Regions from separate parts of the Paenibacillus sp. IITD108 genome, predicted to be linked through region 2. Evidence: predicted binding sites of a transcription regulator. Region 2 holds the regulator's gene; the other holds the start of a gene.
The links. The regulator CtsR, encoded in region 2, represses protease genes until heat stress. The targets are predictions, from matches to a motif close to ATGGTCAATAAAGGTCAAACA.
Positions count from the first base shown of each region.

Region 1: a site for CtsR is predicted at 13,321-13,341, ahead of clpP (ATP-dependent Clp endopeptidase proteolytic subunit ClpP). Genes of this name have one in related genera too.

Region 1 is NZ_JAZHCT010000041.1:3,773-20,454, forward strand. Features, by position in the region: gene V1L65_RS24820 (phosphoglycerate kinase) at 1-1,167, opposite strand, end outside; gene gap (type I glyceraldehyde-3-phosphate dehydrogenase) at 1,324-2,328, opposite strand; gene V1L65_RS24830 (sugar-binding transcriptional regulator) at 2,423-3,460, opposite strand; tRNA gene V1L65_RS24835 (tRNA-Arg) at 3,718-3,792, shown strand; gene V1L65_RS24840 (right-handed parallel beta-helix repeat-containing protein) at 3,880-6,126, opposite strand; gene V1L65_RS24845 (metallophosphoesterase family protein) at 6,167-7,033, opposite strand; gene V1L65_RS24850 (extracellular solute-binding protein) at 7,189-8,862, opposite strand; gene V1L65_RS24855 (carbohydrate ABC transporter permease) at 8,899-9,783, opposite strand; gene V1L65_RS24860 (ABC transporter permease) at 9,798-10,706, opposite strand; gene V1L65_RS24865 (helix-turn-helix domain-containing protein) at 10,933-13,173, shown strand; gene clpP (ATP-dependent Clp endopeptidase proteolytic subunit ClpP) at 13,412-13,993, shown strand; gene V1L65_RS24875 (formate/nitrite transporter family protein) at 15,413-16,225, shown strand; gene V1L65_RS24880 (L-lactate dehydrogenase) at 16,212-16,682, shown strand, end outside.
Region 2 is NZ_JAZHCT010000053.1:1,037-17,718, forward strand. Features, by position in the region: gene V1L65_RS27045 (aldehyde dehydrogenase family protein) at 1-1,395, shown strand, start outside; gene V1L65_RS27050 (CtsR family transcriptional regulator) at 1,854-2,315, shown strand; gene V1L65_RS27055 (UvrB/UvrC motif-containing protein) at 2,379-2,903, shown strand; gene V1L65_RS27060 (protein arginine kinase) at 2,975-4,078, shown strand; gene V1L65_RS27065 (ATP-dependent Clp protease ATP-binding subunit) at 4,075-6,546, shown strand; gene radA (DNA repair protein RadA) at 6,833-8,200, shown strand; gene disA (DNA integrity scanning diadenylate cyclase DisA) at 8,216-9,292, shown strand; gene pssA (CDP-diacylglycerol--serine O-phosphatidyltransferase) at 9,371-10,114, shown strand; gene V1L65_RS27085 (DUF1573 domain-containing protein) at 10,270-10,665, opposite strand; gene V1L65_RS27090 (PIN/TRAM domain-containing protein) at 10,838-11,935, shown strand; gene ispD (2-C-methyl-D-erythritol 4-phosphate cytidylyltransferase) at 12,019-12,738, shown strand; gene ispF (2-C-methyl-D-erythritol 2,4-cyclodiphosphate synthase) at 12,735-13,220, shown strand; gene gltX (glutamate--tRNA ligase) at 13,223-14,689, shown strand; gene V1L65_RS27110 (hypothetical protein) at 15,125-15,340, opposite strand; gene cysE (serine O-acetyltransferase) at 16,088-16,682, shown strand, end outside.

The DNA.
Region 1 (16,682 bases), on a different contig from region 2:
GACTACCCCTGGCAATTGCTTGCCTTCCATAAATTCGAGGGAAGCACCGCCACCTGTAGAAATGAAATCCATTTTATCGGCAAGACCGAATTTCTCAGCCGCTGCAGCAGAATCGCCGCCGCCAATAACTGTGTAGCCAGAAGTTTCAGCGCAAGCGCGGGCAACAGCCTGTGTACCATGCGAGAATGGCTCAATCTCAAATACACCCATTGGACCGTTCCAAACAACAAGCTTGGAGTTTTTAATGATGTCCGCATAGAGCTCGCGTGTTTTAGGTCCGATATCGATGCCTTCCCAATCTGCAGGAATGCTGTCTACATCAACAATCTTCGTATTCGCATCTGCGCTAAAATCGTCTGTTACAACGATATCTACAGGAATAACAAAGTTTTTGCCTAGCTTCTTAGCCTTCTCAATAAATTCAAGCGCCAAATCTAGCTTGCTGTTGTCTAGAAGCGATTTGCCGATTTCATGGCCTTGCGCTTTGAAGAAGGTATAGGATAAGCCGCCACCGATAATTACATTGTCGGCGATTTCAAGCATTTTGTCGATAACTGCAATTTTATCTTTAACTTTAGAGCCGCCTACAATCGCTGTGAATGGACGCTCAGGATTGTTTAGTGCTTTACCTAATACTTCAAGCTCTCTCTCCATTAGAAGGCCTGATACTGCTGGCAAGTGATGAGCGATACCTTCAGTCGACGCGTGTGCACGGTGCGCAGCACCAAACGCATCATTAACAAACAGGTCTGCCAAGCTTGCAAAAGCTTTCGCCAATTCTGGATCATTTTTCTCTTCGCCTTCATAGAAGCGAACATTCTCAAGCAGCAATACATCGCTGTTGTTAAGACCAGCTACAAGCTTTTCCACTTCTTCGCCGATTGCTTCATTCGCCTTTTTAACAGGACGCGCAAGCAGTTCGGACAAGCGATGAGCAGAAGCTGTATGACGAAGCTCTTCTACTACTTGGCCATTAGGACGGCCCAGATGACTGGCTAGAATAATTTTCGCGCCTTTTTCGATCAAATAGTTAATAGTAGGAAGCGTCTCGCGAATACGCTTGTCGTCTGTAATTTGTCCGTTCTCCAAAGGCACGTTGAAGTCAACGCGAACAAACACTTTTTTGCCTGCTAAATCTGCAATGTCACGAATACTTTTTTTGTTCAATGGAAAGCCCTCCCCGATCTTTGATTAGCCATTCTTTTTTTAGAAAAAAGGACGCCCTTCCATAATAGGAAGGAACGCCCCCAAGGTTTGCCGCGAAGGCGCAAACCGCAAACTAAAGCCCCGCAAGCGGAGCTTTAGTTCTGTAGCTTTCTTTCCTTATAGACCTTTGCTTGCGATATAAGCAGCTAGATCTACTACGCGGTTCGAGTAACCCCACTCGTTGTCATACCAAGAAACTACTTTAACCATGTTGCCTTCAACTACCATTGTGGACAATGCATCAATTGTAGAGGAAGCTGGATCTCCGTTATAGTCACTGGAAACTAGCGGCAATTCATTGTAGTTCAAAATGCCTTTTAGAGCGCCTTCTGAAGCATCTTTGAATGCAGCGTTAACTTCTTCAACCGTTACATTTACTTTCAATTCAGCAACTAGATCTGTTACAGAAACGTTAGGTGTAGGCACACGCATTGCCATACCGTTCAATTTGCCTTTAAGCTCAGGCAATACTAGAGAAACAGCTTTCGCAGCGCCAGTGGACGAAGGAATGATGTTCTCAGCAGCAGCGCGAGCGCGGCGAAGGTCTTTATGTGGAACGTCAAGCACGGATTGGTCGTTCGTGTAGGAGTGAACAGTTGTCATCATACCTTTAACGATTCCGAATTTATCGTTCAATACTTTTGCGAAAGGAGCTAGACAGTTTGTAGTACAAGAAGCATTGGAAATAATTGTGTGAGCAGCTGGATCGTATTTGTCTTCGTTAACGCCGATAACCACTGTAATGTCTTCGTTAGTAGCAGGAGCAGAGATAATTACTTTTTTAGCTCCGCCTTGCAAGTGAAGCTCAGCTTTTTCCTTAGCTGTGAAAATACCAGTAGACTCAACTACGATTTCAACGCCTACAGATGACCATGGAAGATCAGCAGGGTTGCGCTCTGCAAATACTTTAATCTCTTTGCCGTTAACAACTAGCGCGCCTTCTTTTGCTTCAACAGTAGCATCTAGCTTGCCATGAGTTGTATCGAATTTAAGAAGATGTGCAAGCGTCTTTGTGTCAGTCAAATCGTTAACTGCAACAATTTCAACCTCTGGGTTGTTTAGAGCAGCACGGAATACGTTACGGCCGATACGTCCAAAACCATTAATACCTACTTTAACCATCTAAAATTCCTCCTAAGCTTGTACTTGATTTTAATATATTTCAAAACGCCGCAAAATCTTAAAAAAATTCGCAAGCGTCATGATAACAAATACCCTATTGTTTATCTTGCTGAATCAATTGAACAATTTCGAGTGCAGCAGCCTCATCAGTAACAAGGACATCATCATGACCAAATCGCATAATAGCTGCAATCGCCTCACTCTTGCTTTTGCCTCCAGCAACAGCAATCACTACTTCAGTGTTTACAATATCTTCTAGCCTTAGCCCTACTGTTTGCGTTTTGTGCACAACAGATCCAGTCCGGTCAAAATAATAGCCAAAGGCTTCAGCCAAAGCTTCTTCCGCTGCCATCGCAGCTATAATGGAGGCATCCACCCTGCGGCGGCGTGCCATAACTATAGCATCGCCTATCCCGTGTATGACAATACGGGCGCTGCGAATAACGGATACGATTTCCTGGATATTGGGCTCTTGCATAATAGAAGCAAAGGCTTCCTCCCCCAAATGGTCAGGAACGTGCAATAGCCTGTAATGGCCACCAGTTCGCTTGGCCATCGTCGATGCGAGTGTATTAGCCTGATAATCGAGGCTTTCTCCAAGGCCGCCTCTAGCCGGAACAAACCAATTGCTCTTTAGCGGTGAAGACGTTGTAAGCTGATTAGCTACCTGCGCCATCGTCGTACCGCCTGTAACGGCGATAACATCGTTAGGACGAAGCGACTGCCGCAAAACCTGACAGGCCGCCCGGCCAAGCTCTCGCTTAGTCTGCATAGAGGTTTCGGAGTTGCCTGCCACTACAATAACTTGAGACAAGCCGAAATGCGTTCGTATCTCGTCCTCAAGCTCTGACAAGCCGAATAACGTTTTGTATAATGGTTCTAATTGTTCCAGCAACAGCTTTCCAGCATCGCTTATTCGCATGCCGCCGGCATCAATCTCCAGCAAGCCTTGCTCCTTAAGCCGATCCGTCTCTGCACGAAGCACACGCTCCGTCATAGAAAGTGTTGCAGCCAGCGCTCTGCGACCAATATGATCAGATAGCATCACCTGATGCAAAATCAAGTAACGCTTCCTCATAACATCTAGAAGTTCCGGCACAAGCTGCTGCTGCAGTTCAACGATCTGTCGCATTTCTCATCCTTCACTCCATCGATTCAGCCGGCATCCTAATTTAGATTCGACCATTAACATTATTGGAACCTGGACATTTATTGTCCCACACCTTCAAAATAAGTCCCACTTACATTTTAACGAAAGAATATGTTTCCCGCAATAGCCGAAGTCAAATGTAAACGATTTCGACAGCATTTTTTTGCAATTTATATTTTTGCCTATCGCTTGATTAAAATGCAGGATTATCATATAATCATTTTTGCTACTGTTTTTATGCGCCCGTGGTCCAATGGATATGACGTAGGCCTCCGGAGCCTGAGATCTAGGTTCGATTCCTAGCGGGCGCGCCACTTATAATTGAACAAAGTCCAGCCTGCATCCCATAAGATGTTAGCTGGACTTTTTAAAATTTTCTAATGTAAATTAAACGAGAAACATTAATCTTGTAACGCAGTAACTTGATTACTATCGTTCTGAACAGCACCCAAATTGTAACCGTATTTGATATTCGATGTTGTTCCTTTGAACCAAATTCCTCTGCGGAATGCTCCCGAGAGGATATTGTCCCTCACTATGCCCATCTTAGTCATGCCTGCAATAACGAGAGCATCAATGGCAGAGGCCGCTCCTCCAGTCAAAAAGTTTCCTGAAATTAATAAACCTTCCGTATCCGTAATCTCCATAACGTTTGCTGACATTCGGGAAGTTTGATTCCCTGTAACTCTAGCGTTGTGGCAAGTTTTAATTGAAAGAGCTTTGGTTGTATCGCTGATTTGGTTATCATCCACAATTAACCCCTGCAAGATTTCACAATCAATCCCATTCCCTCGTCCCTTTGTTATAACACTTCCCCTAATCTGAACATTATTACCGTTTTCTGCATGCACACTTTGCATTTGAGCCTCAGTAATCTGATTATTAAGGATCAGGCAATGACTGTTATTTTTAAGAATTACACCATTCTCGGTAGGCTTAAAAATCTGGTTGCCCTGTATAGTTACGTTTGTACAATCAGCTATATCTACCGCATCCTTCTTCATATAATTAATTGTATTATCGCTGATGGTAACCCGCTTTACATTTTTAATAATAATTCCGGAGTCTTCTGAAACGCTAAAAGTATTTCCACTAATTTGCACATCCTCAGATGTAACATCTGTAGAGAAGATGCCAATCATAAACCGCCGGTTCGATGCAAAATAGTCAGGATAAACAGCCACCCCATTGATGAACTGGTTGTTTACGATAGTTAATCTGCGAAATGGTCCTGCCGCCCCGAATACCGCATGATTAGATCCATTAACGGCGTAAATCCCGCCGCCGCATTCATAGAAAAAGTTTTCGGCAATCAAAGTGTTAAGCCACTTATACGGACGTATAGCATAATAACGCATACCTTCAAAGGTGTTATTTCGAATCGTAATATTCTGATGCCACTTGCCTTCTTTATGAGTGTGACCGCCAATTCCAGCTGTCCATGCTTTGAACTCCACCGTAGTATTTATTCCTTGTTTGTTGAACGTATAAGTATTTCCCTTGCCAAAGTAACAATTTTGGATGGTGATATTTTTACAATGTGTATCATCATAAGGCAAAGCCCCTTGAATGCCGCTCGTTGAAGCATGATCAATTTGGATCGCCTCGACATACCAGCGATTATTCGCTATTTCCCGATAGCCATAAAATTTGCAACCGTCGATGACAACATTTCGGGACGAATTAATTTCAATGGCATGAGCATCGATGACATCATAAAATTCACAATTACGAAATGTCCAATCCGAAGCATGAGCGAACTGCAGCACATTTCCATCCTCATAACATAAGACAGACGGTTGAAGCCCAACAAACTCAAAGCGGGCATTTTCGAAAACAATATGGCCATTTCCGCTATAGCCCCCATTAGGCTGTCCATTATATTCATAGTTGTACAGCATCGTATTTCCATGATTTCGCCAGAACACTGCTCCTTGTTCGCAAATTACCGAAGTATCTCCATATACAACAAGCGCTTGTGACCAGACGTAGTCGCCTTGCGGAACATGAACAGTTACAGGAATCTGATTATCTTTTGACAGCCGAAAAACATTTCTGAATGCTTCGGTATCGTCCGTTTGTTTATCCCCTTTTGCTCCCCACCATTGCGGATATACCCCTTGACCATAGAAATCGCCTGTTACTCTCCCGGCACCGCCAAATATATGCCCAAGCCCTGCATTTACCTGGGAAAAAACATGCACAGTCACTCCTGCATCTGGAACCAGTATAGCCCCGTAGTCAAAAAACAAACGAACTCTTTTGGGAAACGTCAATGGGCTGCCGATTCGATAGGTACCAGCAGGAAAATAAAAGGTAGCTTCCGCTTGTTGGGCTGTGGATTGAATTAATAGATCAAGAGCAGCGGCATCATCGGCCAACCCGTCGGCAGCCGCATTATGCTCCTTCACATTGAACCAATCGGCCAAAACGCATAAACCAGCATTATAGTTGCCCTCTCCTTCTAACAGATCCCCATCCTCACCCTCTTGCTCAGCATAGGCTTTTATTCCCGCTGGAATCTGACTGGTAATTGCAGCACCCGCCATTACACCGATCGAAGCGATAAAACGTCTTCTACTAATACCACTAGCTGCAGATGCTTCTGCCTCCTTATTTAATAGCCGATCGCGCTTAGATTCTTCCACGGATATCCCTCCATTTTTATCGGAAACTCTACTTGTGATATCAGTCTCGCGCTATAAGGAACCCTCTGTCTTGCTTTCTCCCCTGCACATAGGAACGGTTTTCTATATACTCCGGATTAAATCCGTTTAAGCCTGACAAGTCTAACGAGTGGGTTGTCATTCTAGCTTCAACATCTGTAATCTCGAATAATTTATATTCAAATGGAGTTTCAATCAAAGAACTAGCCGATACATACGCTGCCTCTTCCGTTAAGCGAAGCGTATTGAGGTGATTATGTCCGGACAAGACGATTTTCAAATTCGCATACTTCCTGGTTAGATCTTCAATGGATTGGCGAAAGGACTCCGGCGCATCGTGAATGATCCGATCCAACCCGCTTTGCTTCTGGCTCATCCCAAAGACAGGACTATGTGTTACCAAAACATGCATCTTATTAGGATTAGCCTGAACCACCTGTTCTAAGCGATTCAGTTGCTTTTCTGAGAACAACGGTTGTTGCTTCTGTCCCCAAAAATACTCTAGCCCGCTCTCCCAATGGTTTGGCACAACATGAACGACACAGGAATCGCTCACAATTTCATAATGCGGCGAACCGCCAATAAACCACTTAGGCGTATGAGCCAACCATAGCTCTAGAGCATCTGGACGATCCAAGTCATGATTTCCCAAACATAAATAGAAAGGTACCGGAAGCTTTAGCAAGCTATAAACATGACGGATCAAATCCGCACGGCAGCTATCAACAAGATCGCCTCCATGGATAATAAAATCAGCAGAATGCCGATCTACTTCTTTTTGAATGGCCTGGATAATATCGGCCATTCGCTCGGGATAGGCCGGCTGCTGATGAAAACCAATTGGATTAGCACCAAAATGAGTATCTGTTATATAAAGAAATCTCAGCATAGAGGCCTCCTTGTCCTGAGATTCGCAAATCTAGCGAGGATAAACGGCTCCGCGGTCCTTTGGACAGGCGCGTTTACCGTTGAAATATAAGAACAAGTATAAAGTAGTAAACTTATACTTTTTTATATTTAAGAAAGGGGGGAATCCCCCCTTCATTAATTACTTTTGTATCGTTCGTAGGCTGCTTTTTCAATCTCCATATATTTATCAAGTCCCATTTTCTTAACCGTATCCGTATATTTATCCCACTCGTCAAACGACATGTCGCCAGCAATCAGCTTAGCCTCTGTTTCGAGAATGAAAGTTTGGATATCCGCACCGACCGACGTCATGAATTCGGACTCCTCCTCCGTATAGGTAAACCTATTCCATATTTCTGTAGGCTTATAATCCGCTACCTTTTTCCCCGCCTCTATAGAACTAGATTGCATTGGGAAGTATTCCTCCTGGACGATTGCAGGGTAGCTCCCCCCGTTCCAGGTGAAGTATTTGGTTCTTGCCTGGGTCATCGTAAGACCGTTCGGATTGTTGGTAATATCCTCCACATACTCCAAGGATCCATCCGGCTTTTTCGTATACGTGACCCCCTCTATGCCCATAAAATAAAACAGAGCCCCTTCATTGCCGTAAAAATAATCCATCCATCTGACCGTCGCTTCCGGATATTTGTTCTTATTGGTTATGGCCATGGAACCAGGTTGAACTAAAGGCACTCCCACATGGGAGTATAGTTGATCGCCATGGGGCCCTTTAAGCGCCCCTAAACCGACGTAATGATCCAAGTTAAAGGCGGTACCCGCATTGTTCGTAATGGCTGAACCAAGGTTTCCTTCGGCTCCTTTGGCTCGGAATGCGGCGTCCTTAATCGTGAAGATTTCCGGATCGATCAGTTCTTCGGCATACAGCTTATGAATAAATTCCAGAACCTCTTTATATTTCGGATCGAGACGATAAAAGCGCAGTTGATCCTTGTCCGGGTCCATATCGATATACAAGTGTCCGAGCCCTCGGTTCCCTAGGCCCCATGACCCCTGAAACTGATACTTTATTACATTGACACTCGATCCACTGTACGGAATTTCATCCGCCTGACCATTCCCGTTCAGATCGGTCGTCTTAACCGCCTGCAGATATTTGTAAAAGTCCTCGATCGTTTGCGGCTCTTGCATATTCAATTGATCCAGCCACTTCTTATTAATCCATAGCGGCGTCCCGATCAAGACAGGCAAAAAGTCGGGAGAGTAGAAAGTTGGGAATGAATAGATATTACCGTCTGGCATCGTCAACCCTTTTCTTAAATCCGGGTACTGATCCAGCAGCTTTTTAAAATTGGGGGCATATTGGTCAATAAGATCGTTTAATGGAATAAGCACTTTTTGCTGTGAGCCATATTTCATCAGATCGTTAGCACTGAGCCTGGCCGTATAGAACACATCCGGGTAATCCCCGCTGGCCAGTGCCAAATTGCGTTTTTCCGTCAAGCTCTCAAAAGGAACCAATTGAAAATTAACCTGAATGTTGGACTTTTTCGCATATTCTTGCCACACTAAGGTTTCCTCGAATTTATTGCTGTTGGTAGCATCCTTGCCTGTAAAAAAAGTAAGTGAAATAGGTTCCTTCACAATTGGGAATCCGCTTGGATTGAGATTACTGTCTGCTGCTGTTTCTTTTTCTTTTTCTTCGCCGTTAACCTTTTCCTTGCCTCCATCAACAATAGTTCCCGCTCCAGATGGAGATGGTGGTTTTGCCTCTTTGGCGCAGCCAGACAACACGATACTTAAAACCATCATAACCGATAACAACATTAAACCCCATTTGTTAGTATTCATATAAAAAGAACTCCTCCCAATTTCTCAATGTGAGCATCAGCCTTTAAGCGCCCCAATCATTACTCCCTTTACAAAATACTTTTGCAAGAAAGGGTATAACATGAGCATAGGCAAATTTGCAACAACGACAACCGCATATTTCAAGGCTTCTATTTGTAACAAATAATTCGCGAGAGAATCATCGGTAGACGAAGTCATTTCATCCATTTGCTCTTGTATCAAGATTTCTCTTAAAAACAGCTGTAATGGATATTTACTTCGATCCGATAAATAGATAAGTGCGTTAAAAAATGCATTCCAGTGTCCCACTGCGTAAAACAAAGTCATAACCGCAATAATCGGCATAGATAAGGGCAGTACAATTCGAAAGAGCGTTTGAATATTCGAGCAACCATCAATGAAGGCTGACTCCTGAATTTCCAATGGAATACTAGTCTGAAAAAATGTTCTCATAATGACAATATTCCATACCGATACAGCTCCTGGAATAACCAATGCCCAAAGCGTATTCAACATGTGTAAATCCCTGATCAACAAATAGAGAGGGATCATTCCACCGCTAAAGAACATTGTAAAAACAATGCAAATTGTAATAAAGTTGCGTCCATGAAAATCCTTTCGTGAAAGAGGATAAGCTGCCATCGTTGTAAGAGCAAGATTCACAAGCGTACCAACGGCTGTGTACATGATTGTGTTTAAGTAACCGCTTATAATGTCCTGGTTCTCAAACACTCTTTTGTATGCATCAATTGTAAACCCCTTAGGCAACAACCAAATTTCACCCCGTAAAATGGCCATAGGATCACTGAATGAAGCGTTTAAAACATAGAGCAACGGATAAATAACAATAAGCAATATCAAGCCCAGGGCTGCATAAATCACTCCTTCAAAAACACGTTCTCCCCGGCTCTTATATACCATTCACATAAGCCTCCTTACCACAAACTAGTGTCATTAACCTTGCGCGCTATGGAATTGACCACAATCAGCATAAGGAAATTTATTACTGCGTTGAACAAGCCTACGGCTGCAGAATAGCTGTATTGAGCCCCGATAATCCCCGCTTGATAGACATGGGTTGCAATCACAGCTGAAGCTTCCGCATTCAGCGAGTTCTGCATGAGAAACACTTTCTCGAACCCGACACTTAGAATTCTACCAACATTTAGAATAAGCAATATAATGATTGTTGGCGCGATAACAGGGAGATTAATACTCCATACTCTACGAAGACGACCTGCTCCATCTACTTTAGCCGCATCATGAAGCTGGGGGTCAACACCCGACAATGCTGCTAAATAAATAATTGAGCTCCAGCCCATTTGCTGCCATACTCCTGAGATGACATAAACACTTTTGAACCATCCCGGTGAAGTCATGAACTTTATTGGCTCGAAGCCAAACCATTGCAGCAGCTGATTAACGAGCCCGCTTTGTGGGGACAGAAATAAAAACAGCATTCCCACAATAACAACAGTGGATAAAAAATGTGGGGCGTAAGTAACCGTCTGAACTACTCTTTTAAATAATCTGGAGCGTACCTCATTAATCATTAACGCTAACAAAATAGGGACGGGGAAACCAACAACAAGCTCGTACAAGCCGATCCCCAAAGTATTCTTGATCAACCTCCAGAAATAATAGCTTTCATAAAAACGCACAAAGTGCTTCCAACCGACCCATGGACTACCGCCAATTCCTTTGGTCGCAATAAAATCCTTGAAGGCTATTTGGACACCATACATCGGATAATATTCGAAAATAATAAAATAAACGAGTACTGGCAAAATCAGCAAATATAAATCAAGATTTCTGCGAACCTTTCTTTTCAATAAATTTTTCAACTCCAATCTTCACCCCCTTCTACTGGCTTCAGGGCGATTATATATCGAGCAGAAACTTAAGCCTATTTACCTTTCACTCATTTATTAACACTTTTATCAGTTAGTCAAAAAAATGATAACTATAGAGAAAAAAGGCAACCTATTTTTATCGTTTCACTTGAAAGACTGCTGTTGCTTTCAATTTCACATGATACAATAGAAAAAAACTTTCGAGGGTGTTGTTCAATTGTCCACTCGCATTAAGACTAGAAATTCTTTGTTCATCCAAATATTTGCCGGATTTCTCGCTGTCATCATATTGCTGTCTTCACTCCACTGGATTTCATTTTCTATATTAAAAAATGATACCAAGGGTGAATTGATCAAATACAACCGTCTGCTGCTGCAGAATACTGTCAAGGAATACGAGAGGGTGTTTACATCCGTAAAAAGCAATCTTTACAGTCTTTATTACGACCCTAAAGTGGCAGCTGCCAATGTCAAGCTAGCCTTGCAAAGGATGGATCGGATTGACTATATGAAAGAAGGGCAAATCATTAACGAAATCGAAAATCATGTTTCTGATCGCGCATTGTATTTGGACAATATACTTATTTATTTCAATCAATCTTCCATTGTTTTGGATAAAGGGGGCAGGTCCAATGCGGAGACGTTATTTTTGAGCGATTATAAAAGCTCCATCTATTCTTATAGCTTTTGGCAGGGGCAATTTGTTGAAGGCTATACCTATCGCTTGCATCCCAGTAGCGAATTTTCAATTATTCCTGGCTCTATTAGAAGTCTTTTGCCTATTTCCATTAAGGAAACACCCAAATATCAAATTATCGCGTTACTCGATACAGATCGAATGCTGCAAGCATTTCACAACTTGCCTGATGTCGAATTTATGATAATGGATAAAAATAAACAACCTCTCTTTCAAACAACAAGTGATTTTCCCGAGTCCGTGCTAAATAAATTTGAAGAAGCGGATGGAGAAGTAGAGCAAGGCCAATATTACTATTTCTCACAAAAAGGAAATGAAAGCGCATTATCATACATCGTTAAGATGCCTACATCAATCGTATCTGCACAAATGAAGAAATTTAACCTCAACTTACTGCTGGCTCTTGGTCTGTCAATTGGAGCCGGGATTGTCTGCTCCCATTTTTTCAGTAGAAGGCTTTACCGTCCAGTTAAGCAAATCATCACAGCAGTCCAGCACTCAAAGCTGAAGGGACTCGGAAGTACAATTAGCGAATTTAATTTGATCCATGACAAAATTCATTCCCTGATTAAAGAAAGAAACGATATTCAAACCGAGCTGATCAATAAAAAGTCGCTGCTGACTAATTACGGATATATGAATAAATTGAAAATGATCCGATCGGACTTAAGCGATTTGCAGGATTTCATTCTAGCCAACCGAAAATTTCGAATTATTCTTTTTCATTTACAATTCCGGCATGCTTCGTTAAAGGAGCTCAATATTTCTCTTGACGATGTGTCTTACTACTTAAGGGAATACATAAATTTGGTGATGAGTGACAGTTTTCCGGGTTCACATACCTTTCAAATTGAAAGCAATCAAATATTATCGATAATTTTTGACGACAAACCGATAGACACTTTACAAGAAACGATGCTTCCCTTGAAGAAAGTGTGGGACGGAGATTCACAGTATTACCTTATCTCTATAGCTATGAGCTCTATCTACGCGTCCGCCGCAGAATTCAGCAAAGCTTATAATGAAGTGCTGGAGAAAGCGGGTCAGGCCAAGCTGCTGTCGGAAACTCAATTTATTTCTGATCTCCGTCCGCTAGTTAATCATGCCTATGTATTAGAAAAAGAAAAAGAATTTGATCTTAACTTGCGCGAAGGTAATATACTCGAATCTAAAGAATCGCTGAACCAAATGTTGCGATATTTGCATCAAAAGGAAGAGAGCGCTGACAATATCAGAAAGTTCGCCAAATCCATATTGGAGAGGATATTCCAGCAAACTGCTACATTTGATCAAAAAATAAACTTGGCCGAGCTCCGGATAGATTTAAAGGAGACCGAGGAATGTTTCACCATCGAAGAAATAAGTCATAGGATGGAACCGCACATTGTCCGAGTCACTTCCTTAATCCGCTCTGTAAAAAATGAGCAAAACGATTTGGCGAATCGTGCGGCCGACATTATGGAGGCAAGCTATGCAGAGGATATTTCATTGGATTCGGTAGCAGAATCATTAAATATCTCAAGCAATTATTTGTCTATTTTGATGAAAGAAAAAACAGGTATTAACTTCAGCGAGCATCTAAACAATGTGCGAATTCGTAAAGCCAAGGAATTGCTCGAATCTACCAGCCTTAGTGTTCAAGATGTAGGAATACGAATTGGCTACCGCAACGTTACATCTTTTATCCGTATGTTCAAAAAAGTTACCGGCCTGACACCGGGCGATTATCGCAAACAGATTAAACTTCAGCCTTTCCGTTAAAGCAATAAGCTTAAGCTTATAATCAAGAAATATCGACACAGTCATCCTTAAAGGACATACGGTTTCTACGCGAAATATAAGAAAAAGTTTGCAGTGAAAACTTATAAAGTCTTATATATTAAAAGGTTAAAAGCGCATTTATCGAATTCCTTGACCATCTTTGACTTTTACTTTTCAATCCGTTATTATATGATTACGTTATTTAATTGTTCAACTGAATGAAGGAGGAGTTGTTAATATGAATTTTGTACCTATGGTTATCGAGCAAAGCAATCGAGGTGAGCGATCATATGATATATACTCCCGTTTGCTGAAGGATCGTATTATTTTCCTTGGCTCTGGCGTGAACGATGTAGTTGCTAACTCTATTATTGCTCAGCTGCTATTCCTCGCAGCAGAGGATTCTGAAAAGGATATTTCGCTATATATTAATAGCCCTGGCGGTTCAATAACAGCTGGTATGGCGATCTACGACACTATGCAGTTCATCAAGCCTGACGTATCGACCATTTGTGTTGGCATGGCTGCTTCAATGGGCGCATTCCTGCTTACTGCCGGAGCTAAAGGCAAGCGCTTCGCGCTGCCAAACAGCGAGGTCATGATTCACCAGCCGCTCGGCGGCGCTGAAGGACAGGCAAGCGATATTGAAATCCGTGCAAGACGCATTCTCAAAATGCGCGACAAGCTCAACAACATTTTGGCAGAGCGCAGCGGCCAGCCTCTTAGCCGCATCGAGCAGGATACAGATCGCGACTATTTCATGAGTGCTCAAGAAGCGCTGGATTACGGCCTGATTGATAAAGTTATCGAAAAGGTTTAAGCGAAGAGCTGTAACTTACATCAAGCAGCTGCAAAATAGCCCGGATCATGCTTTCCGATGGGAGCCTGATTCGGGCTATTTTTATGTGTAAGAGGTGGCGCGTACCTATTCTGTATGAATTTTCATATACAATTGTGTTTTTCGAGTCATTTTTTCGTATTCTGTATGAAAATTCATATACAATTGGCCACTTTCAGATAATCTTGACCATTTCTGTATGATATTTCATATACATTTGCATTTTTCGAGTCGTTTTTGTGTATTCTGTATGAAAATTCATATACAATTGGCCACTTTCAGATAACCTTAACCATTTCTGTATGATATTTCATATACATTTGCGTTTTTCGAGTCATTTCGGTTATTCTGCATGAAATTTCATATACGATTGGCCAATTTCAGGGAGAGCACCGTTTTCAGGTAACGCCAACCGCTACTGTATGATGTTTCGGGTGCAATTGTTTGTACAATTATTTTCTTCGAGTCATTTCGGCGTGGAAGCTATGTGAGTGGAAGCTAAGTACATTTTGTGCATCTAGTTTCTTCTTTATTACCGAATAAACATTTCTAAATGTATTTCATGCATCTAGTTTCGTTGAATTTCCCTATATATTGTGAAATACGCCAAACTAGATGTAGTATTTCCCCTTAGAATCTCAAAAAAGCCAAATTTCATTAAACTAAGTACAGGAAATACATTTAGATTTAGTAAATTGGATGTAGACTAATGAGGCGGATACAGGCAAATGAGTACTTGTTCAACAAGACTGAGTTTGCCGTTACTGCAAGTATTTTTTGAGTTTTTTCAACAACCCGATGGAATACAGCTAGTTTGGAAAACATACATATTCTCTTCAACTACATAAGCTCTCTGACTAATAAGAAGGTAACCTCCTCCAATGGACTATCAAATCGGTATCATTCTACCGCAACTACCAATCAAATCAGTATCAATCTACCGCAACTACCCATCAAATCGGTATCGTACTCCAACTACCCATCAAGTCGGGTATCGACCTACTCCAACTACCCATCAAGTCGGTATCGACCTACTCCAACTACCCATCAGTATCGATCTACTCCAACTCCCAATCAAGTCGGGTATCTATCTAATCAACTGCTACTCAAGTTTCAAATATCTATCTACTCCAACAGCCATAGGCGTGACGTATGCATGGTTCTATCCTTCAATAAGACGCTTCATTCTAAGGCATGAATGCACTGCGTGCCATCTCGTATAAAATTGTTTTACAGCACAGCATCCTCACTGATGCTTATAATTTGTGATTTTTATCACTTCTGCTTCAATATGACGATGCTATGCTTGCAATACAGATCATGACGGCTGCCAGATGCACTACAGACACCGCATTACAGGCACCGTTATAGAACTGCTAATATGCTCAAGGAGGTGAGCTTATGGAAATCGTTCCATTAGAGAAAGTAGAACAGCTCGCCATCAAAAAATGGAACGTATATAAGCACAATAAGCTTCATTACATCGCCCGTTCCATGCTTGCCAGTATGTTTATCGGTTTTGGCGTTATCGTAGCCTTCAAATCAGGCAGCTTCTTTTATAACGTCGGATCCCCTTTAACCTATCCAATGGCGGCGCTGACATTTGGAGCTGCCATTATTCTGATAACGTACGGCGGCGGCGATTTGTTTACAGGCAATACGTTTTATTACACCTACACATCGCTGCGCAAAAAAATTTCATGGCTTGAGACAATCAAATTATGGGTAATTAACTATTCAGGTAATTTACTCGGCGCACTAGTATTCGCTTTTCTCATATGGACGACGGGTTTGTTCGACTCGCCGACCGTCAACGGCTTTCTGCTGGATGTCGTAAGCAATAAAACCAATGCTTCTACTAGCGAGTTGTTCTTCCGTGGTATATTATGTAATTGGCTCGTATGTCTTGCCTTCTTTATCCCGATGGGGCTGAAGGGTGACGGACCAAAAATGTTCGCGATGATGCTGTTCGTATTTTGCTTCTTCATATCGGGCTACGAGCACAGTATCGCCAATATGTGTACGTTTGCCATCGCTTTTGTATTAAACCAGCCGGGTACAATATCGATTCAAGGTGCGCTGCATAATCTCATACCTGTCACTATCGGCAATATTATCGGCGGCGGCCTGCTGATGGGCTGGATGTACTACTATGTCAATAAACCTTATTTAAAAGAAATGGAAAAGGTGGAGGAGCAAGATGAAAAAAACTAGAATCGTTGTTATCGGGACAGGGGCTGTAGGCTCGACTACCGCATATACTTTATTGCTGCGCAATCGCATGGACGAATTGGTGCTAATTGATTCCAATGCAGGCAAAGCGGCTGGCGATGCGCTCGATATGAACCATGGCATGCCTTTTGTTGGAGGGGCTAAAGTGTGGGCCGGTACATATAAGGACTGTGCTGGTGCAGATATAATCATTATTACGGCAGGCGCCGCTCAAAGGCAGGGCGAGACGAGGATCGATCTTCTGAAACGAAATGTCAGCATATTTGACAGCATTATCGAACAAATACTGCCTTATAATCAAGATGGCATTCTGCTAATTGCTTCCAACCCGGTTGATATTATGAGCTACTTTTCATTGAAAAAATCGAACTGGCCGGCGCACCGCGTCATCGGCTCAGGCACATTGCTTGACAGCGCTCGCTTCCGCTACCTAATAGGC
Region 2 (16,682 bases):
CAATGGGTGGAAGCAAAGCAGTATATAGAATTAAAATCACCGTTCTCGCAGGAAGTAATAGCTCACGTACCCTCAGCTGATCAAATTGAGCTGGATGCAGCTATCGCAGCAGCCTATAGAGCTGCTGACGCAGCTGCCAAGATGCCGGCGCACAAGCGTGCCGACATTTTGGAAAAAGTAGCAATGCGATTAAATGAACGAAAAGATGAAGCGGCAAGAATAATAGCGTTAGAAGCCGCAAAGCCACTGAAAATTGCTCTAGGCGAAATAGATCGGACGGTGCAAACGTATAAGTTTGCTGCTGAAGAAGCAAAACGAATATACGGCGAGACAATTCCGATGGATGCTGCTCCTGGAGGCGAGGGGAGAATCGCTTATACGGTAAAGAAGCCAATAGGCGTAATAGGCGCGATTACGCCATTCAACTTCCCATTTAATTTAGTTGCCCACAAGGTTGGCCCTGCGATTGCTGCTGGTAATACGATTGTGTTGAAGCCAGCCTCGCAAACGCCGCTTTCTGCGTATTTTATTGCGGAGCTGTTCGAGGAAGCAGGCTTGCCAAAAGGGATATTAAATGTTGTTACCGGACCTGGAAGTATAGCAGGTAATGCTCTTGTTGCAGACGATAGAGTGTCGATGATTACTTTTACCGGCAGCCCGGAGGTTGGCATGAGAATTCGTTCACAAGCAGGCTTAAAGCGTGTTACGCTCGAGCTTGGTTCCAATTCTGCATTAATTGTGGATCAGGGAGTTCATATTAATAAAATGATTAACCGTTGTGTAATGGGCGCATTTTCAAATCAAGGACAGGTATGTATTTCTTTGCAGCGCATTTATGTTCATGAGCAAATATATGAGCAGTTTGTTGAGCAATTTAAGGAACAAACAATGCAGCTTAAAATGGGTAATCCGCTTGATTCTGACACAGATGTATCGGCATTAATTGCGAAGAAGGAATGCGAGCGCGTGCTGGAGTGGCTGGATGAAGCAAAGCAGGAAGGAGCTTGGATAGCGGCAGGCGGACATATTGACAACGGTATACTTGCTCCGACAATTGTTTTAGAGGCTGCTGCGCATTTGAAAATTTCCTGTCAGGAGATATTTGCGCCTGTCGTCGTTATTAACAAAGTATCTTCCATTCATGAAGCGATCAAGCTTGTTAATGATTCGCAATATGGACTGCAGGCAGGCATTTATACCAACGATATCCATACTGCCCTTCAAGCTGCAGATGAGCTTCAGGTAGGCGGCGTTATGATTAATGATATTCCAACATTCAGAGTTGATCATATGCCGTACGGCGGTGTCAAAGAAAGCGGCACTGGACGTGAAGGGATTAAGTATGCAGTTGAGGAAATGACGGAACTCAAGCTGATCGTCATGAATCGCGGGTAAGCTGAAAGCATCAAAATCGCAACGTTTATTGTCCAAAATGTCAAAATTCGCATCACATATTTAAACTTATTTAGCCATAGCTTTATTCTTGGAATGTTGTTCAAACATTTAACAAAGAATAAGTGTTGTGGCTTTTTCCTTTTTAGAGGATTGATAAATTCGACCCTTGTTATGACCAGGAAGGACAAGCGAACGGTATAAACTTGCTGAAAAAATAACAAACTACTTTATAGATGCCATGTGTTTCAAGTGTATGCAAAATGTTTATTTAGTGCTGTCGCTCTATTTGGATCCACTTAACTAAATTTTCAGAAAATTTCATGTATACTCTTGAAATCTCATTTGAAAAGCGTATAATAATTATTAAGATCAAAGAAAGTCAAAGTCAATAAAAAGCTGATTTATTTGATCAAGTAAGTGTTATTACTATTATGAAGCTATTCAGGGGGTTGGTGCCTTTGCGGAATATTTCCGATCTCATTGAACAGTATTTAAAGCATAGACTGGATCTGAGCAATGAAGGAGCAGTGGAAATTCAACGGAATGAGCTGGCAGACAGGTTTTCCTGCGTTCCATCTCAGATTAATTATGTGATTAGTACACGTTTTACATTAGAGAAGGGTTATATGGTGGAGAGCAAGCGCGGCGGCGGAGGCTATATCCGTATTCAGCGCGTAGAGCTGCCAGCACTCAAGATGATTTCTTATCATATTGAGAAAACGATCGGCAGCAGCCTTGACCAGAACAGCGCGGAAGGCCTTATTTATCAGCTGGAGGAGGCTGAAATGGTCACTAAGGGGGAAGCTAATTTGCTTCGTGCTGCGATTCAGCGGGATACGATTGGCTTAATACTGCCTATGCGTGACGAAGTAAGAGCAAGACTGCTGCGCGCGATGCTTATTTCTTTGCTTGTGAAGTAAGAATTCACGAATTACCTGTACAAATATTTTTTTTCTTCAGGAAAGTGAAGGGAGGAATCAGGCATGCTCTGTCAAGAATGCGGCAATAAGCCAGCTACGCTTCATTTCACTAAAATTGTCAACGGAGTAAAAACAGAATTTCACATTTGTGAGAGCTGTGCAAGAGATAAAGGGGAAGCTAATATCGGTGTGCCAAACAGCTTCTCTATTCATAGCTTGTTATCTGGACTGCTTGATTTTGATCAGTTAGGAAAATCCAACTCACTCAAAGGCGTAGAAGAACAATCGATTCGCTGTGAGGAGTGCGGGTTAACGTATACGCAGTTTAGTAAAATAGGCCGTTTTGGCTGCAGCTCTTGCTATAAGAAGTTTGCAGAACGATTGGATCCGCTACTTAAAAGAGTGCATGGAAATATTGCGCATAGCGGCAAAATACCCAAGCGCTCCGGTGGCCGTATTCAATGTTTGAGAGAAATTGAACAGCTGCGTAAAGATATGCATACCCATATTGAGCATGAAGAATTTGAAGAAGCCGCTCATTTGCGTGATCGCATACGTGAATTAGAACGCCAGGTTAATGAAAAATAACGAGTAATAAACAATAGTCTGCCATAACTGCAAGATTGTAACTTCTTGCAGCGAATAAAGCGATGTAGTTTATGAAAGGAGTGAGTCTGTTGACGAAGCAGCGTTTTACTGAGCATGCACTTAGCGATTGGATGAAGGATGCTGGTCCTGAATCTGAAATTGTCATTAGCAGCAGGGTTCGCCTTGCCAGAAATTTAAGCGATCAGCCTTTTCCGATGCTGGCAGCTAATCAGCAGGCGGTGGCAGTGCTCAATAAACTAATGGAAGCAGGCGAATCAGAGCCTTTGGCGGAATTTGGCCAGTTTGAACAACTGCTGCTAACCGATTTAAGCGAGCTGGATAAAAGAGTGCTTGTTGAAAAGCATCTTATTAGCCCAAACTTGGCTAGTGAATCGCGGGCTGGCGCCGTTCTTTTAAGCGAAAATGAATCGATTAGCCTGATGATTAATGAAGAGGATCATTTGCGCATACAGTGTATGTATCCCGGCTTTCAAATTCAAGAGGCTTGGCAGCTGGCCAGCAAGCTCGATGATGCTTTTGAAGAGGTTGTCGATTATGCATTTGACGAGCAGAGAGGCTATTTGACCACATGTCCAACTAATGTAGGAACAGGCCTTAGGGCTTCAGTTATGATGCATTTGCCTGCACTCGTGCTTACACAGCAAATTAATCGTATTTTAACTGCTGTCACCCAGGTAGGGCTTGCAGTAAGAGGTCTTTATGGCGAAGGCAGCGAAGCGCTCGGCAATCTGTTTCAAATATCGAACCAAATAACGCTTGGACAATCCGAGGAAGAAATTATAGATAATTTGCACAATGTTGCAAGACAAATTATTGAACATGAGAAAGCTGCTCGCAGACGTTTGTTGGAGGAATCACCTTTAAGAATCGCAGACAGAGTAAGAAGATCTTACGGCATCCTGTCCTTCGCATCTATAATGGATTCCAAGGAAGCGGCGCAGCGATTATCTGATGTAAGACTTGGTGCTGATGTCGGCATTCTGACGGGCATTTCATCGCAGTCGCTTAATGAATTGCTTGTTATGACGCAGCCGGGCTTTCTTCAAAAAACGTTTAATGAAAAGCTGAGCCCAGAGCAGCGCGATGTTAGAAGAGCTGAGCTTATAAGAAATCAAATAGGCAATAAATTTCATGATGGAGGTGCTGTAATATGATGTTTGGACGATTTACTGAACGTGCACAAAAGGTATTAGCCTTGGCTCAGGAAGAGGCGGTAAGGCTAGGTCATAATAATATAGGTACAGAGCATATTTTGCTTGGCTTGATTCGCGAAGGAGAAGGTATTGCTGCAAAAGCTTTAATCGGACTTGGTTTAGGTCTTGAAAAAATTCAGGATGAAGTAGAAGCGCTTATTGGGCGCGGTCAAGAGCAGCCGAACAGCATTGCTTATACCCCGCGTGCGAAGAAAGTAATTGAGCTGTCGATGGATGAAGCTCGCAAACTGGGTCATACGTATGTAGGCACAGAGCATATTTTGCTTGGCTTGATTCGTGAGGGTGAAGGAGTTGCAGCACGCGTACTTAATAATTTGGGCATAAGCCTTAATAAAGCTCGCCAGCAGGTGCTTCAGCTGCTCGGCAGCAGCGAAGCTGTATCCAGCAATCACAGCACACAGACGAATATGAGCACGCCTACTCTGGATGGCCTGGCAAGGGATCTAACGGCTTATGCGAGAGAAGGCAACCTTGACCCTGTCATTGGCCGCAGTAAGGAAATTGAGCGTGTTATACAGGTTCTGAGCCGTAGAACAAAAAACAATCCGGTATTGATTGGAGAGCCTGGTGTTGGTAAGACAGCAGTTGCCGAAGGGCTGGCTCAGAAAATTATCGATAATGAAATTCCAGAAACATTGCGCGATAAGCGTGTAATGACGCTGGATATGGGCTCTGTCGTAGCAGGGACTAAATATCGTGGCGAGTTTGAGGATCGCCTTAAAAAAATAATGGATGAAATTCGTCAGGCTGGCAACGTCATTCTATTTATCGATGAGCTTCATACACTGATTGGAGCTGGCGGCGCGGAAGGCGCGATTGATGCCTCCAATATATTGAAGCCCGCGCTTGCTCGCGGCGAGCTGCAATGTATTGGTGCGACAACACTGGATGAATACCGCAAGTACATTGAAAAGGATGCAGCGCTTGAACGCCGCTTCCAGCCAATTACGGTAGATCAGCCGTCTCCAGAAGAAGCCATTCTAATTTTGCATGGTCTCCGTGACCGTTACGAAGCGCATCATCGCGTGAAAATTACAGATGAAGCGATTGTGCAGGCGGTTAAGCTGTCGGATCGTTATATTACAGATCGTTTCTTGCCGGACAAAGCAATCGATCTTATTGATGAAGCAAGCTCGAAGGTACGCTTGCAAACTTACACTGTACCGCCAAATTTGAAAGAGCTTGAAAATCGTCTTGAAGATATTCGCAAGGAAAAGGATGCAGCGGTGCAAAGCCAGGAGTTTGAGAAAGCGGCTGCTTTGCGAGATACAGAGCAAAAAATCCGCGAGGAATTGGATACGACGAAAAATGAATGGAAGGAAAAGCAGGGACGTACTGATTCCGAGGTTACTCCTGAGGATATCGCTCAAGTAGTAGCGAACTGGACGGGTATTCCTGTCAGCAAAATGGCTGAGGAAGAAACGGAGCGCTTGCTGAAGATGGAGTCCATTCTTCATGATCGCGTAATTGGTCAAGAAGAGGCGGTTAAATCGGTATCCCGGGCTATCCGCAGAGCTAGAGCAGGGCTGAAAGACCCTAAGCGCCCGATCGGTTCTTTTATCTTCCTTGGACCAACTGGCGTAGGTAAAACAGAGCTGGCACGCGCGCTAGCAGAAGCGATGTTCGGCGATGAGAATGCGGTAATCCGGATCGATATGTCGGAGTATATGGAGAAGCATTCGACTTCCCGTCTAGTAGGAGCGCCTCCAGGATATGTCGGTTATGAGGAAGGCGGTCAGCTGACTGAAAAAGTAAGACGCAAGCCTTACTCCGTTGTCCTATTGGACGAAATTGAAAAAGCACATCCGGAAGTGTTTAATATATTGCTGCAAGTGCTAGAGGATGGCCGCTTGACGGATTCCAAAGGCCGTGTAGTTGACTTCCGCAATACGCTGATTATTATGACTTCCAACGTTGGTGCGGAACAAATCAAGCGCAACTCCTCGCTCGGCTTTACAGCTGTGCAGGATGCGGGCCATGATTTCTCCGTCATGAAGGATAAAGTTATGGCTGAGCTGAAAAAGAGCTTCCGTCCAGAGTTTTTGAACCGTATCGATGAAACGATCGTATTCCATTCTCTAGGCCAGGAGCATATTGCTCAGATCGTGTCGCTTATGGCAGATGAGCTGCGCAAGCGACTCAAGGAGCAAAATGTGGAGTTCACGCTTACCGAATCAGCCAAAAACTTTTTGGCCAAGGAAGGCTTTGATCCGCAATATGGAGCAAGACCGCTTCGCAGAGCTATCCAGAAGCATATTGAGGATCGTATCTCCGAGGACTTGCTGCTAGGTCTTATTAAAAAAGGCGATACCTTTATTATTGATGAGAAGGATGGAGCTTTGGTTATTGTGAGACCGGATGAAGCAGTGGAAAGTAAGCCTGCAAGTGAGGAACAGCCAGCAAAATAAATAAGCAGCTATCAGAAGAACTGTCCAGTTTGCCATAGTGCGGCTGGACAGTTTTTTGCTATTAGAAAGCAAATAAAAATGCAGGATTCAGTCGTATTCTCCTAGAAATTGCAGAACTTTGTAAAATTTCTTTATACTCTGGCTATATAATGGTACAATTTTTTTAATTCTAAAAATTTATTAATGTTACAAATAAGATGTTGTTATTGACAAGAAATTATGATGGGTAAGAATAAATAACCCTTTAAGTTTGAGTTAAAGTAAGATTGATGAGAAGGAGATCGTAATGGCTAAGGTTAAATTAAAGTTCGTATGTACGGAGTGTGGCACAGAATCACCTAAATGGTATGGAAAATGCCCAGGCTGCCATGAGTGGAATACGATGGTAGAAGAAAAAGAAACTGTGGTCAAAACTAAGGGTATCGGCTTATCGTCGATTCATACGAAAGAAAAGCCGAAATCGATCATACATATAAATAATGAGCAGGAGCCGAGAATAGAAACGTCGATGACCGAGCTTAACCGTGTACTGGGCGGAGGCGTCGTTCCAGGCTCGCTTATTCTTGTCGGAGGAGACCCTGGCATTGGAAAATCTACGCTGCTGCTGCAAACTTCTTATGCGCTGGCAAGCAAAGGCTTAAAGGTGCTATATATCTCCGGTGAGGAATCTGTTCGGCAAACAAGGATGCGCGCCGATCGTCTAGGTGCTCTAATTGAATCATTATTTGTACTATGCGAGACAAATATGGAGCACATTAATGAGGCGATAGAAAGTTTGGAGCCGGATTTTCTCGTTATCGATTCCATTCAGACTGTGTATGATCCCAATGTGCAATCTGCTCCGGGCAGTGTATCACAGGTTAGAGAATGTACGGCGCATTTCATGCGCACGGCCAAAATCAAAGGCATTGCAACGGTGCTCGTCGGCCATGTAACGAAGGAAGGAGCAATAGCAGGCCCGCGCTTGCTTGAGCATATGGTAGACAGCGTATTGTATTTTGAAGGCGAGCGTCATCATACATACCGTTTGCTGCGTGCGGTCAAAAATCGATTTGGCTCGACTAATGAAATTGGCATTTTCGAGATGGGCGAAAGCGGGCTAAGAGAAGTGTCCAACCCTTCAGAGCTGTTTTTATCGGAGCGGCCCTTGGGCGTAGCCGGCTCCACTGTAGTAGCAAGCATGGAGGGTACGAGACCGGTCCTTGTTGAGCTGCAGGCGCTTGTTGCGACAACCCATTTTCCTTCGCCAAGAAGAATGGCCACTGGCATCGATCACCACCGGATGGCGCTAATTATTGCTGTACTTGAGAAGCGCAACGGCATGTTCCTGCAGACGCAGGATGCCTATTTGAATGTTGCCGGAGGCGTAAAGCTTGATGAGCCTGCTGTCGATCTTGCTGCAGCGGTTAGTCTGGCCTCCAGCTTTCGAGACGCGCCTACTAAGCCATATGATGTTATATTCGGAGAAGTTGGCCTGACAGGCGAGGTTAGAGCGGTTTCAAGAGCGGAACAGCGCGTTAAGGAAGCAGAGAAGCTGGGCTTCAAAAGAGTAATTATGCCAGAAAAAAGTATGAAGGGCTGGAAAGCGCCGGGCGGCATTGAGCTGATAGGCGTAAACACGGTGTCTGAAGCATTGAAAGCTGCTTTGGGATAAAAAGGGGGTAGTGACATGAAGGAATCGGCACATCAAGAAATTATGAACCAATTATTGCAATTAGTCGCGCCAGGGACCCCTTTTCGAGATGGATTGGAAAATGTTCTGCGAGCTAAAACAGGAGCACTAATTGTTGTTGGATATAGTCCGGAGGTAATGGAGGTAGTGGACGGAGGCTTCTCGATTAATTGCGATTTCTCGCCCAATTATCTGTACGAGCTGGCCAAGATGGATGGGGCGATTATTATGAGTGAAGATATGAGGCGTATATTGTACGCCAATACCCAGCTTATTCCTCTTAGCACCATTCCATCTACAGAAACAGGGATCAGGCATCGAACTGCAGAGCGGGTAGCCAAGCAAACAGGCAAGCTGGTCGTCTCCATTTCACAGCGAAGAAATATTATTACGCTATATCTAGGAAATTTACGTTACTCTTTAAAGGATATCGGCGTAATACTTACTAAAGCGAATCAGGCGATTCAAACGTTGGAGAAATACAAAGCGGTATTGAATCAAGCTTTTACCAACTTGTCCGCACTGGAGTTTGAGGAATTGGTTACTCTCCAGGAAGTCGCTTATGTTATTCAACGTGTTGAGATGGTGCTTCGTATCAAAATGGAAATTAAACGTTATGTCAATGAGCTGGGCACAGAAGGACGGCTTATTAGCATGCAGATGGAAGAATTAGTAACCGGTGTGGAACAAGATGCTTGGTATTTGCTTAAGGATTATGCAAAGGATAATTCAGACGAGAAAATTAGAGAGCTTAGAGCCGGCCTGAAAAAGCTGAGCTGGGATGAGCTGCTTGATTTTACTCCAATTATTCGACTAATGGGTTATCCACACGCCAATAGCATGCTTGAAGAATCGGTTGCTTCTCGCGGGTATCGTCTCCTAAGCAAAATTCCAAGATTGCCGATCATGATTATGAATAATCTCATCGAACGGTTCCAGCATCTTCCTCGAATTCAGATGGCTACTATTGAGGAGCTTGACGATGTTGACGGCATTGGAGAGGTGCGCGCGCGCTCCATTCAAGAAGGGCTTAGACGGATTCAAGAACAGATGTTTATTGACAGGCAAATCTAAATCCCATACAATTGGTTGAATGCGGGCTAATCATTTTACGTATGGATTGGGTCTGCTAGGAGAGAAGAGGTGTAATTCATGATTGCAAAATCGATACCAAGTCTATTTACAATCGGAAATTTGTTCTTGGGGATCGTTGCCATCATTCTAGTGTTTAATGGAAATCCGGCAATGGCTGTAATGATGATTATTATAGCGATGCTGCTTGATGGTGTGGATGGCCGTGTGGCTCGGGCGCTCAATGCGCAAAGTGAATTTGGCAAGGAGCTGGATTCGCTTTCGGATGTTGTTTCGTTTGGAGCAGCACCAGCATTCATTATGTATGTGACTGCGTTTCAAGATATATATCAGCCAGCGGCTTGGATCATTACTGCATTATTTCCGATCTGCGGCGCTTTGCGTCTGGCAAGATTTAATGTTGTTACAAGCAATTCTGGTTATTTTATAGGCTTGCCGATCCCTGCTGCGGGCGGCGTATTAGCGACGCTGGCTTTGTTCAGCCATGATATTTCGGTAGTTTTGCTGGCTGTTACTACGGTAGCTTTATCTCTGTTGATGGTAAGTACAATTCGTTATCCTAATTTCAAAAAGGTAGGCATTCCCAAAAATGCTGTATGGATCGTTCCGCTAATTGTTATCATTGCAGTTATTCTTGGTATTACGTTTAAAAATCAGCTGTCACAAATTTTATTTATTCCGCTGCTGCTCTATGCGCTTTATGGATTAAAAAAAAACGTTGACCGCAGAGTCGTCAAGCGCAAACGGAAACGCGAGGAAAATGATCCGAGCAACGATGAATCCAAATCGGAACGTTTAGCTTAAACAACATTGTAACGAAGCAACGCCTCTTCCAGCTTTAATACGCTGAAGAGGCGTTTTTTATTTGACGGCGGAGCCGTTTATTCTTGTATTGAAAAAACCGCAGGCACCACTTAAATGGTGAGCCTGCGGTTTTTTCTTCAACTATAGGCGTCTGTTTAGGTCAAATTGAAAAAACCTAATGTTGAGCATTTTTTGGACTCGTTGGCAACAACATCGTCCAGTTTTAAATTAAGCAAGTTGCATAAAGCAGTCATGTAGAACAAATTACGACCCATTTCACTTTTCAGTACATCATAGCAATGTTCACATAGTTGTCCGGATAAATGGCTTTGCATAGAACTCTTGGCATGCTCAAGGTCAAGCTCCTCCGTGTAAGATTGTTTCTTGGCATTGATTTCTATACAACCGCAATCTGTTACAGCCTTCGTAACTGCACGATTAACCGCTGCATTGGATTGCCCGAACTTTGACATCACATCAAGTAAGCTGCGGTGTCTTAGCAGTAATTCCGATACTTGCTGCTGGAATTGATCGAGCGTTGGAGTATTGATCGGTTCCACTTCTCTCACCCACCTCTTGTGAAGTAATCTCTATTTCATTATAGACCTCATTGGCTCCGTTTACAAAATATGAATTGTGAATTTTATAAAATTGTTAATAATATGTTTGCGAACGATTAAAGATCCTAAAATTGGAACATAATTGTAATGGAGGTGAACCATTATGGTTAGACGAATAATACAAGTAATTGGGATCTTGTTTGGAAGTTTTACCGGAAACGAAGCCTATAAGTTTTTTAATCCTTCGTCTGCATGGTCTGGAGCGTCGCTTACTATATTCCAACAATCAAGCACTTATTACATGAATATAGCCGTAGGAGCACTATGCGGCTTAATAGTAGCTACTCTGCTCGCTGGACGACTTATTACGTACTTGCAGCTTACGGTAGACCGTACGGCCGCGCTGCCAATGAAGCAGCTTTTTGCCGGATCTGCTGGATTGTTAGTCGGTTTGCTGTTATCGGTCATGCTTTATCCTGCAGTAGCAGATTTAGGAGGTCTGGGTCAATTTGTACCTGCCTTTCTATCTTTGGTTCTTGGATACTTAGGGTTTTGTGTAGGGCTGTCTAAGCAGGAAGAGCTAAGCTCTGGCTTGCAGCATCTTATGGAGCGAAAGATTCCAATTGCAGCACCGGATGAAGGACGAGGGTTTGAAGAGCATAAAATTTTGGATACAAGCGTCATTATTGATGGCAGAATCGCAGATATTTGCAAAACTGGATTTATTGAAGGAACGCTCGTTATTCCTCAGTTTGTGCTTGAGGAGCTGCAGCATATAGCCGATTCCTCAGATTTGCTTAAGCGCAATCGCGGCCGCAGAGGGCTCGATATTTTGAATAAAATTCAAAAAGAGCTAGAAGTAAAAGTACTCATCTACGAGGGCGACTACGAGGAAATTGGAGAGGTTGACAGCAAGCTGGTAAAGCTGGCGAAAGCTTTGCAAGGAAAAGTAGTGACAAATGATTTTAATTTGAATAAAGTGTGTGAGCTGCAGGGCGTGTCTGTCCTTAATATTAATGATCTTGCAAATGCAGTGAAGCCGGTCGTTCTGCCGGGTGAAGAAATTGTGGTGCAGGTCATTAAGGATGGCAAGGAATTCGGACAAGGCGTTGCTTATTTGGATGACGGCACAATGATCGTAGTAGAGGGCGGGCGCGAATATATTGGCATGACGATGGAAGTGCTTGTAACAAGTGTTTTGCAAACCTCAGCTGGCCGGATGATATTTGCTAAGCCGAAGTTGTTGGAAAAAGCGCTGTAACGAGGTACAATAAGACTATTGTATGCAATCGTTTTGCATGCTTGTTAGCGGGGATGCAAAAACAGCGTGAGGCAGGTTGAGACATGGTAGAGGTAGCAGGACAGTGGGGCGTCGTAATTGTAGCTGCCGGCCGCGGCAGCCGTATGGGAACGCCGGAGAGCAAGCAGTATTTGCAGCTGGTGGACAAGCCGATTCTTGTTCATACGCTGGAGCTATTCCAACAGATGGCCTTCGTGCAAGAAATTGTTCTTGTAGTAGGCGGACTGGATGTAGCTCGCTGTGAGCAATGGGTAAACGACTATCAACTAGATAAAGTAAAAGCTGTCGTATGCGGCGGTGCGGAGCGTCAGGATTCGGTTTACGAAGGCTTGCTGCGCCTGGATGGCAAGTGGGTGATGGTGCATGATGGCGTGCGTCCACTTGTAACCGAGGCAGCTGTGAGGAAGTGCTGTGCGATAGCGGAGCATAAGGGAGCATCCGTACTGGCTGTGCCGGTAAAAGATACGATCAAGCAAGTAGATCATACAGGTAAAATTACTGCTACACCGGATCGTAAAAGCTTGTGGGCTATCCAAACGCCGCAAGCTTTTCGTCGTGCCCAGTTGATTGAGGCGCATGAACAGGCGCGTGCGGACGGCTTTGTCGGCACAGATGACGCTATGCTGGTTGAGCGTTCGGGTATGCAGGTGTATGTAGCTGAAGGGGAATATACAAATATAAAAATTACAACTCCGGAGGATTTGCCAATGGCGCATATGCTGATGGCGGGCTTAAGGAGCAACAAGGGAGAGAATGAGCAATGATTCGAGTGGGGACAGGCTTTGATGTTCATCAGCTGGTCGAGGGACGGCCTTGTATTATTGGGGGAGTGACGATTCCGTATGAAAAAGGGCTTCTCGGACATTCTGATGCGGATGTGCTGCTGCATGCTGTAACAGACGCGGTGCTTGGAGCGGTTGGGCTTGGCGATATCGGCACGCATTTCCCGGATACGGACATGGCCTATAAAGATGCTGACAGCCTAAAGCTGCTTGAAGATGTATGGGCTCTAATTGAACAGAAGGGATATCGTCTCGGCAATATCGACTGTACCATTATGGCGCAGCGGCCTAAGATGCTGCCATACATACCTCAGATGAGGGCAGTGATTGCCAAAGCGCTTAAGGCGGATGAATCGCAAGTGAATGTTAAGGCTACGACGACAGAGCAGCTTGGTTTTGTCGGCCGGGGAGAAGGAATTGCCGCTCAAACGGCGGTTTGCTTAATACGCAGGGAGGATCAATAAACATGACAGAACAAATTCGAGTGCGCTATGCGCCATCGCCAACAGGACATCTTCATATTGGTAATGCAAGAACGGCATTATTTAATTATTTATTTGCTCGCAGCCGCGGCGGAAAGTTTATTATTCGTATAGAAGATACAGATGTAAAGCGCAATGTGGCAGGCGGAGAAGAAAATCAATTGCAATATTTGAAATGGCTCGGCATGGACTGGGATGAAAGTGTGGATCTAGGCGGTGAATATGGACCGTATCGTCAAACTGAGCGAATTGAAATTTATAATAAGTATTGGCAGCAGTTGATTGACGAAGGAAAGGCTTACCGCTGCTACTGCACAGAAGAGGAGCTTGAAGCGGAGCGGGAGGAGCAGCTCGCTCGTGGCGAGACTCCCCGTTATTCAGGCAAGCACCGCGACCTGACAGCTGAGCAGCACGCTGCTTTCGAAGCGGAAGGCCGCATTCCAAGCATTCGTTTCCGTGTGCCGGAAGGAAAAACATACACTTTTAATGATTTGGTTAAAGGTACGATAAGCTTTGACACAGCTGAAATGGGCGATTTCGTCATCGTGAAGAAGGATGGTATTCCGACTTACAATTTTGCAGTTGTGCTGGATGATTATTTAATGCGCATTAGCCATGTGCTGCGCGGAGAAGACCATGTTTCCAATACGCCTAGACAGCTGATGATCTATGAAGCATTCGGCTGGGAGCCGCCTATTTTCGGGCATATGACGCTTATTGTGAACGAGAATCGGAAGAAGCTGAGCAAACGAGATGAATCGATTATTCAATTCATTGAGCAATATGATGAGCTTGGCTACTTGCCAGAAGCTATGTTCAATTTCATTACTTTGCTCGGCTGGTCGCCTGAAGGGGAACAGGAGATGTTCTCTCGAGAAGAGCTGATCGAAGTGTTCAAGCCGGAACGTCTAAGTAAAAGCCCTGCCGTATTTGACACGCAGAAGCTTAGCTGGATTAACAGTGAGTATTTGAAAAAGGCAGAGCTGGAGAGAGTTGTTGAACTATGCATACCGCATTTGCAAAAAGCAGGGCTGATTGCTAGCGAGCTGGATGAGCAGCAGCAGGAATGGGTAAATGCGCTTGTTGCTCTTTATCAGGATCGCTTGCGCTATGCGGCTGAAATTACGGATGTAACACAAACCTTCTTCCAGGAAAATGTTGTGGATGAAGAAGAAGCGGCAGCTGTATTGGCAGAGGAACAAGTTCCGGCCGTTCTGCAAGCTTTTCTGGCGAAAGTAGAAGAAGCTGACGAAGGCGCGTTTGATGCCGATGCGATAAAAGATATGATTAAAGCGGTTCAGAAGGAAACGGGCTTTAAGGGCAAGCAGCTGTTTATGCCAATCCGCGCTGCGGTAACCGGACAAACGCATGGTCCAGACCTGAATCAATCGATTATGCTGCTTGGCAAAGCGAAGGTGGCAGAACGCTTGAATGGAAGATTAGCGAAGTAAAGGAACAAAACATATACTTGTTATGTAGCGAGGGATTCGCTATACTATGGCTAACTATTATGTTGCTGCGCAGCATAAATATAGGACCGGCAACGAACAGGAGAAGTACGTTGACAGCGGGATGCACAGAGAGGACAACCGGATTCGCCGGATAGCCGAGCTATCGGGCGGACAGAGGCTGGAAGTTGTCTCATCAGCTGGACGGAAAATGCACCTGGGAGCTTTGTCCCGAGCTGAACGCGTTTTTTATAGCGCTTTTCAGGGTAGGCGGCAACGTCAATCCGCGTTAAGGATTTTAAAGTGATGTTTTATGTTGCTGGGGGAGTTTCGGCAATGTGAACATCTAAGCAGAGTGGGACCGCGATAAAACGCCTCTGCAGCATGTGATGCTGCAGGGGTGTTTTTGTTTTAGTAAGAAAAGTATAAGCCTTTACTTTACTGCTTTGCGGCGGAACTATTCTTTAAGTGATAGTTGGGCCGGCGCAGCTTGAAAACTACAGAAACGGGCGGCATTGCTTGAGGACGGCCGAATGTATATGAAATTTCATATAGAATAAGCGGGAATGGTGCGAAAAGCACAATTGTATATGAAATATCATACAGAAAAGGACGGCGCAGCTTGAGAACGACCATATGTATATGAAATTTCATATAGAATAGGCAGAAATGGTGCGAAAAACACAATTGTATATGAAATATCATACAGAATAGGCTGGGGCTGCTTGAGAACGACCAAATGTATATGAAATTTAGTGCGAAAACCACAATTGTATATGAAATATCATACAGAAAAGGCCGGCGCAGCTTGAGAACGACCAAATGTATATGAAAATTCATATAGAATAAGCCGGAATGGCGCGAAAAGCACAATTGTATATGAAATATCATACAGAAAAGGCCGACGCAGCTTGAGAACGACCAAATGTATATGAAATTTCATATAGAATAGGCAGAAATGGCGCGAAAACCACAATTGTATATGAAATATCATACAGAACTGGCTGGCGCTGCCGTTCTTTGTTTGTTGCCTAATCCACAACGAAGTGACGGCCTTCCCAGGCGGTCAATCGTTCCGCTATTATGTTAAAAATTGCAGTTTTGAGATAGCAAAGTGACAGACGTTCCGTTATTGGTCGATAATTCGCAGAAAAAGTTCCATTTGGAGCCGTATAGCGGAACGTGTGTCCGCGAAAATTTAAAAATGCCGGCTTTTCGGCAAATAGCGGAATGTGTGTCCGCGAAATTTTAAAAATGCTGGCTTTTCGGAAAATAGCGGAACGTGCGTGAGTGTGTGACCTTGTCAATTTCGTTAAGGGGATGAGCCGAGCCTTCTCACATTCGTTACAAATGATGGACGGATGATAAGCGCAGACGGCACTTAGTCATGGGGGGAAAAGAATGTTTCGTCAATTTAAATCTGATGTGGATGTAGTGTTCGAGAATGATCCGGCAGCGCGAAGCAGGCTCGAGGTTATTTTAACGTACTCAGGCGTGCATGCAATATGGGCGCATCGAATCGCACATTTTCTATACCGCAAAAAATTTTTTGCTCTTGCCCGTCTGATCTCGCAGTTCAGCCGTTTTATGACAGGGATTGAAATTCATCCAGGAGCTAGGATAGGCAGTCGTCTGTTTATCGACCATGGCATGGGTGTCGTAATAGGCGAAACATGCGAGATTGGTGATAATGTCGTCATTTATCAAGGTGTGACGCTGGGCGGTACAGGAAAAGAAAAAGGAAAACGACATCCGACTATTGGCAATAATGTTGTTATCGGCTCCGGTGCAAAAGTGCTTGGTTCGTTTCAAGTAGGAGATTCCTCCAGCATTGGCTCTAATGCTGTTGTGCTGCGAGAGGTGCCGGAAAATTGTACTGTCGTCGGAAATCCGGGACGTGTGGTGCGCCGTAATGGCGAGAGAGTAAAGGACAGATTGGACCATACTCAGCTGCCAGACCCTGTTATAGAAATGTTCCGCGCTATGCAGCAGGACA